Regions from separate parts of the Acidovorax sp. FG42 genome, predicted to be linked through region 1. Evidence: predicted binding sites of a transcription regulator. Region 1 holds the regulator's gene; the other holds the start of a gene.
The links. The regulator FliA, encoded in region 1, starts transcription of late flagellar genes. The targets are predictions, from matches to a motif close to CTAAAGTTTNNNNNNNNNNNGCCGNTA.
Positions count from the first base shown of each region.

Region 2: ACODSM_RS02305 (FlxA-like family protein) is a predicted target of FliA. The motif match lies at 1,622-1,648, and genes of this name have one in related genera.

Region 1 covers NZ_JBMDJM010000004.1:212,919-216,322, reverse strand. Annotated here, with positions in the region: gene flhF (flagellar biosynthesis GTPase FlhF) at 1-243, shown strand, start outside; gene ACODSM_RS06895 (hypothetical protein) at 236-1,033, shown strand; gene ACODSM_RS06890 (RNA polymerase sigma factor FliA) at 1,200-1,916, shown strand; gene ACODSM_RS06885 (hypothetical protein) at 2,040-2,414, opposite strand; gene flgM (flagellar biosynthesis anti-sigma factor FlgM) at 2,457-2,777, opposite strand; gene flgA (flagellar basal body P-ring formation chaperone FlgA) at 2,872-3,404, opposite strand, start outside.
Region 2 covers NZ_JBMDJM010000001.1:493,836-497,239, forward strand. Annotated here, with positions in the region: gene ACODSM_RS02300 (flavin-dependent oxidoreductase) at 1-1,137, opposite strand, end outside; gene ACODSM_RS02305 (FlxA-like family protein) at 1,261-1,614, opposite strand; gene ACODSM_RS02310 (sigma-70 family RNA polymerase sigma factor) at 1,751-2,569, shown strand; gene ACODSM_RS02315 (YdeI/OmpD-associated family protein) at 2,634-3,242, shown strand; gene ACODSM_RS02320 (aldo/keto reductase) at 3,300-3,404, shown strand, end outside.

The DNA.
Region 1 (3,404 bases):
GACGAAGCCGTGAAGCTGGGCCCCGCGATTGACGCGCTGATCCGCCACCAGATGGTGCTGCGCGGCGTGACCAACGGCCAGCGGGTGCCCGAGGACTGGGAGCGTGCCAACGCCCACCAGCTCATCAGCGCATCCATGCGGTCGCCCGCCAAGTCGGCCTTCGACCCCAAGGCGACGGACCTGAACTTCTTTTTCTCGCACTCTCCCGACACCGTGACGGAGGGGGGGCTGGTCGATGCTTGATCTGGGTTTTCATCAGGCGGCCAGCCTGCACAGCCTCACCCCGCAGGCCGAGCTGCGGCTGCTGGCCGTCGCCAGCCAGGGCAACACGGCGAATGGCCTCGAAACGCTGTGGCAAATCTGCGCCAGCCTGCAGCGGCTGGGCTACCCGGTGGTGGTGCTCGACGGTACAGCGCAGGAGTCCGACGACAGCCCCGGGCTGCTGCACCTGCTGCAACACGCGACATGGAATGACGGTGCCAGCCTGAACCTGGGCGCCACGGCGTCTTCGCTCGCCGTGATTCCGGCGGCCAAGGGGCTGCAGCACCTGAGCCGCAAGGCCGGTGACACCGCCCGATCACCCATGGAAAGCCTGTTGCCCTACTTCAGGACCTACGGCCTGATGGTGATTCACGCACCGGCGTCCACACTGGGGCCCCTGCTCACCCACACGGCCACGGTGCCGCTGGTGGTCATGGGCAGCGGCGCAGCGGGGGTGATGACGAGCTACAAAAGCCTCAAGCAGATCGCGCTGCACACGGGCTTGCCCTGTATGGTGGCTGCCTTGCTGCACAGCAACACGGCCTCCGAACGCCGCAAGGCCCAGTCCCAGTTGATGACCCTGCAGGCCTGCGCCGAACGCCATCTGGGCGGCCCCATTCGCACCACCACCATTGCCACGCAGAACCCCCAGGATCTTCAGCGTCTGGCCTTGCAACTGCTGGAAAATGCGGGCACCATGAACGGAGCGCTGGCTGCGCTGACACCCAGCAACTTGACAGGCATGCCTGCGCATTTTGTCCGGAGCCACTGACCAGAGCCTGTGATGCATCTCTACGTACCCACGTTGACCCGCACTGCCCCCAACGGTCTGGCCAGTCGCCAGCCCCGCGAGGCGGATGAAGTTCGGGCGATGGCACCCCCAAGCGGCTCCAGAACAAGATCGCATACCCGCCCTACCAGTGCATAACACCCTCTCTATGTACACCGCCAAAGGCCAGCTTGATCGCGATGCCATGATCCGCCAGCATGTACCGCTGGTGCGGAGGATTGCGCACCACATGATCGCCAAGCTGCCTCCCAATGTCGAACTGGATGACTTGATCCAGGTCGGCATGATGGGGCTGGCCGAAGCCCTGTCGCGCTACGAAGTGGCACAGGGCGTGCAGTTTGAAACCTTTGCCACCCAGCGCATCCGGGGCGCCATGCTCGACGAGCTGCGTGAGGGTGACTGGATGAGCCGCAGCTCGCGCAAGAGCCAGAAAGACATCGAGCACGCCGTGCACCGGCTGGAACAAAAGCTGGGCCGCAGCCCGCTGGAGTCTGAAATAGCCGGCGAAATGGGCATGAGCCTGGCGGACTACCAGAACCTGCTGGGCAAGGTGCGCGGTACCCAGCTGGTGTACCTGGAAGACATGACGCATGGCAACGACGACGAGGACGGGTTTCTGGACCGCCACGTCGCCGACAGCGCGGCCGACCCGGTGGAATTGCTGCGCGATCAGCGGCTCAAGACATCACTGGTCAACGCCATCAAGACCCTGCCGGAGCGCGAGCAGCACATCATGGGCATGTACTACGAACATGACATGAACCTCAAGGAAATTGCAGCCGTGCTGGGTGTGACCGAGTCTCGGGTGTGCCAGTTGCACAGCCAGTCGATTGCCCGCCTGCGTGCCAAGATGCGCGCACACTGAGCCCGCGCGTCAGGCCACGAGCCGGGCAACACAAGGCATTGCGGGGCCAACAGTTTGGATGGCTGCGCGGGCGGGCACCTCTTGCACCCCGGCCCGACCCTCCCTCAGAAAAGTCTTTGGTGCTCAGCCCGCAGAGCGGTAAATGCGCGCCACGCCTGGCGCAGCTCCGCGCGCGCCCAGGCCATCCCCGTAGGTAGAAGCTGCATTGGACGGAGGCAACAAGCCCGCGGCCTGGCGGTCGGTGACGGCGGCCAACCGGGCCAGGCTGTCACGGTGCAAAGTCAGCATGGTGCGGATGGCATCCGCACGCTTCTGCAGCGAAGCCGGTAGCGGCATGCCACGCGCGGCGGCTTGTTCGAGCGCACGCGAAAAGTCGGCCGCTGCATCGCGCAAGGCCGTACTGTGTTTTTCCAGGGAGGTAGGATCTGCCGCGAGAAGTGCGGCGGAGACTTGTTCGATCCGCTGTTCAACAGCTGAGAGAGATTCTTCCAGAGTCATGGCGCATTGTGCGACGGATTGCGCCCTCTAACAAAACGCCGATCAGCCCCGCGAGCGGGACAGGATCTCCTGGGCGTTGGACAACAATTTGTCGGCAATGGCTTCCGCGTCGACCGAAAATTCACCCTTCTCGATGGCAGCGCGCACAGCCTTGACCTTCCCTGCGTCAAAATCTGCCGTGCTGCGGGTGGTAGGGCTGAGCGCACGGGCTGCGGTGGACACAGTGACGGGCACACCGGCGGATGACGCAACCAGTGCGTCTTTCGTGGCTCCTTCCGCAGCGCTGGCGGGAGCCTTGGCTTGCTTGGCAAGCCCCGTCGGCGGCAACCCGCCCGGCAGTTCCGGTGTTTGACCTATCTTCATCGCTCTCTCCACCACCCCGTTGGATGTGGGGCATCAGTAGCAATGTTTTCGACCCATTTGGCCCGGACTTTAGCCATTTATTACCGGTGCGTCATCACAGAGTGACGTCCACCGTCCCAGAATCGTTCACAGTTCCGCTCACGATACGCCCATTCTCCATGCGTACGCGCACAGTCTGTCCAGCCGAGCCCGCCGTCAACGCCTGTCCCGCCGAGCTGACTGCATAGCCGGGCCCCTGGGCCACCACCTTGACCTGCGCACCCGCCTTGAACAGCAGCGGGGCCCGCACCATGGCCTGGCGCACCGCCTGACCCGCCACGAGCTGGCGAGCGGCGGTCTGACCCACCCAGAGATCGGGGTTGGCCAGAACGGGGGAGGCATCGGCCGCCCAATCCACCTCGGCCTCGGTGGCGTCGTTGGCAGTCAATACTGCGCCCGGCGCCACATTGTTCGTCAGCACCCAGGCGGGCCCAAACGCTTTGATGGTGACGGGTAAAAACACATTCCATGCGGTCGCGCCTTCCACACAGCGCAGCCCCAGGCGTGTACGGCCCCACAGGCGGGCACCCACAGGGAGATAAGGTTCAACGCGCGCGCAGGGCGCCAGCCGCAGGCGCGAATCCAGTG
Region 2 (3,404 bases), on a different contig from region 1:
GCCAAAGGGGCCAGAGCCCCGGTTGCGCAGCACCAGCGCAGAGATATCCTTGCACAGCTTGTCGTCGTAGGCGCGCAGCGCCTGCGGGCCCACGCCATGCGCAATGAGCTGCGCGCCCAGCACGCGCGCATCCACGATGGCCTGACTGGCCCCGTTGGAGCCCACGGGGTACATCACATGCGCCGCATCGCCCAGCAGCGCCACGCGGCCGTCTACCCAGGTGGGCACGGGGTCGCGGTCGATCATGGGGTATTCAAAAATGTCCTTGGCCCCGCGCAGCATGGCGGGTACGTCCAGCCAGCTGTAGTTCCAGCCGTCAAAGTGGTGAGCGAACTCCTCCAGCGCCACACGCCGGTTCCAGTCGCCCTGCTGCCAGCCGCCCTGGTTGTCCACCGTGATCTCGGCAATCCAGTTGATGGTGGCCAGGCCCGTGGCCGGGTCGGGCGGCGTGATGGGGTAGAACACCACCCGGTGCTGCAGCGAGCCCACGCCCACAAACGACGCGCCTGTGCGCACCGGCACCCCCGGCGTGGTGCCGCGCCACATGATGGCTCCGCCCCACTGGATGGGCGGCTGCGTGGGGTGCATTTGCGCCCGCACGGCCGAGTGCAGGCCGTCGGCCGCAATCAGCAGCGAGCCCGCTACTTCGCGTTGCGTGCCGTCGCGTGTTTCGACGATGGCGGTGACGCCATTCGCATCCTGCCGGTAGCCCACCACACGTTGCCCCAGCTGCACGGCGTTGTCGCCCAGGCGGGCTTTGACAGCGTGGTACAGCATCATCTGCAGCTGCCCCCGGTGCACCGAATACTGCGGCCAGTGGTAGCCCGCCTCCAGGCCGCGCGGCTCGGCATACACCTCGTTCCCGTTGCGGCCCACCAGCGCCCATTCGCGTGCCTGCAGGCCAATGGTGTCCAGCACGTCGTTGCCAAACCCCAGGTCGTGCAGTTCGCGCACGGCGTTGGGCTGCAGGTTGATGCCCACGCCCAGCGGCTGCAGTTCCGGCACCGTTTCAAAGACGATGCAGGGCACGCCGATCTGGTGCAGGGTCAGGGCAGTGGCCATGCCACCTATGCCACCCCCGGCGATCAGCACGGGGCGGGCGGAAGAAGGGTGTGAAGTAGTAGGTGCGCCAGACATGCCGAGATTGTCCATGCAATGGCGGGTGGAGCTTGTCGCGGACGCCGCAGTCCCATGCGGCGCCGGGCGCATGCCGGGGGCGGTGTGCTGCAGGTTGGCAGCCTTCTCCCCAAGCCCTACTGCTCAGGCGTAGGTATCGACGTTGTTGCCCAGCCCAGCAGATGGAGTCTTTGCCGCCTGGGTCTTCTTTTGCTGCGCGGCATTGGCCGCCGCCTCTTCGGCCTTCGCCACCTGGGACAGTTGTTGCTCTTGCTGTTGCGCGCGCTGTATCGCCGTAATCTGGGCTTGCACCATCTGGATCTGCGCCTGCAGCAGCTTGGCCTTCTCTTGTTTGGCCTTGGCGTCCATGTCGGAACTGACCACGCCCTTGAGTTCCTCCGTCAGTTCACGCAGCTGCTTTTGCAGCTTGGCGATGTCGCTGCTGCCGCTGGAGGAAGAAGGTTTGACGGGGGATGAGGTGGTGCTGGCAACTTGCATCCCTGGTTATCGGCAAGGCGCAGGGAAAGTTGACGGGACCGCTCGCAAAGGGGGCGATTGAACTGAATGCCGCCTACCCATCCGAGCCATGGTCTACCGATGTGCGGCTTGCCGCAGCCTGTGGCACCATGCTCCGATGCAGAACGATGAACACCTGATGGCGCTGGTGAACGCCAACCGCAGTACCCTGCTGCGCGCCGCTACGCGCCTGCTGGGTTCTGCCGAGGCCGAGGACGCCGTGCAGGACGCCTACGTGCGTGCGCTGGAGGCCCAGGCCCCGGCGCTCAATGCGGCCCAGGCGTGGCTGTTGACGGTGGTGCGCAACCTAGCCATCGACCGCCTGCGGCGGCGCCAGTGGATGGCCCAATGGCTGACCGAAGCCACGCAGACTGCGCATGGCGCTGTTGCCGGTTCGGTCGCGCCCTCGGCAGAGGCCGATGCCGCGCTGGCGCAGCAAGCCACGCTCGCATTGCGGCGGCTGGCGGCGTGCGTCACGCCCATGGAGGGCGCCGCAGTGCTGCTGCATGCGGTGTTCGATGCCAGCCATGCCGAGCTGGCACAGGCCACCGGCCGGACGGAAGCGGCCAGCCGCCAGCAATTGCGCCGCGCATTGCAGCGCCTGCGGCAAGCCGAAGCGCAGGCCCGCCACTGTGATGAACGCGGTGAACCCAGTGACGGCGACCCGGCGGTGCTGCGCCTTTATCTGCAGTCTTTGCAACTACGGGACCCGCAGGCCCTGTGGGCCCTGCTGCGCCAGCCGCCCGTGAGTGCGATGGCGACGCAGCGCTCCGTGCAATCCGTACCACCGCGTGCCTCGCGCGCACCGGCCACGGTGGGTGGGGTGGTTCAGGTGGGCGGGCAACTGGGGTTGGTGCTCACGCTCGACGGCGTGACACTGTGCGTGTTGCCCCTGGGGCCCTGCGCCGAGCTGGCCCAAGACATCGTGGTGGCCTAGCCGACCCACCGGCACAGCAGCAAGAGCCCGCCCGGCAGCACTCAGGAAGGACGTTCGCAACACCATGGCCTCCCATACCACCCCTACCTTCTTCGCCACCCCCCAGGCATTCCGCCAGTGGCTGGAGCGCCATGCGGCCAGCGCGCCGGAGTTGCTGGTGGGTTTTCACAAGGTGGGCTCGGGCCGCCCCAGCATGGGCTGGTCGGAGTCGGTGGACGAAGCCCTGTGCTTTGGCTGGATCGATGGCATCCGGCGGCGCATTGACGAGCACACTTATTCGATTCGCTTCACGCCGCGCAAGCCGTCGTCGATCTGGAGTGCGGTCAACATCGCCAAGGTGGAGCAGTTGCAGGCGGCAGGCCGCATGACGCCTGCGGGGCTGGCCGCTTTCGCGCACCGCAAGGCCGACAAGTCGGCCATCTACTCGCACGAGCAGGCGGGGGTGGCCGAGCTGCCGGTGGCGCTGCAGCGTGCATTCCAGCGCAACAAAGCCGCGTGGCGGTACTTTCAGGAATCCACACCTCCCAGCTACCGCAAGGTGATGCTGCACTGGGTCACATCCGCCAAACGCGATGCGACCCGGGAGGCCCGGTTTGCGCAGCTGGTGGCCGCCTGCGCAGCGGGTGAGCGCATTGAGTTGTGGGCGAAGCGGCCGTCCAGTACCAAGGCTTAGTCCGGCCCCAAGCCCGAGCCACCCGGTAGGTTGCCGCGCTTGCCGTAAGCTCGCGGAATGCAACAAAGAAACCTTGGACCTTTCTCCGTCTCGGCCATCGGCCTTGGCTGCATGAACCTCTCGCACGCCTATGGCGCGCCGGTGTCTGCCGAGCAGGGCGAG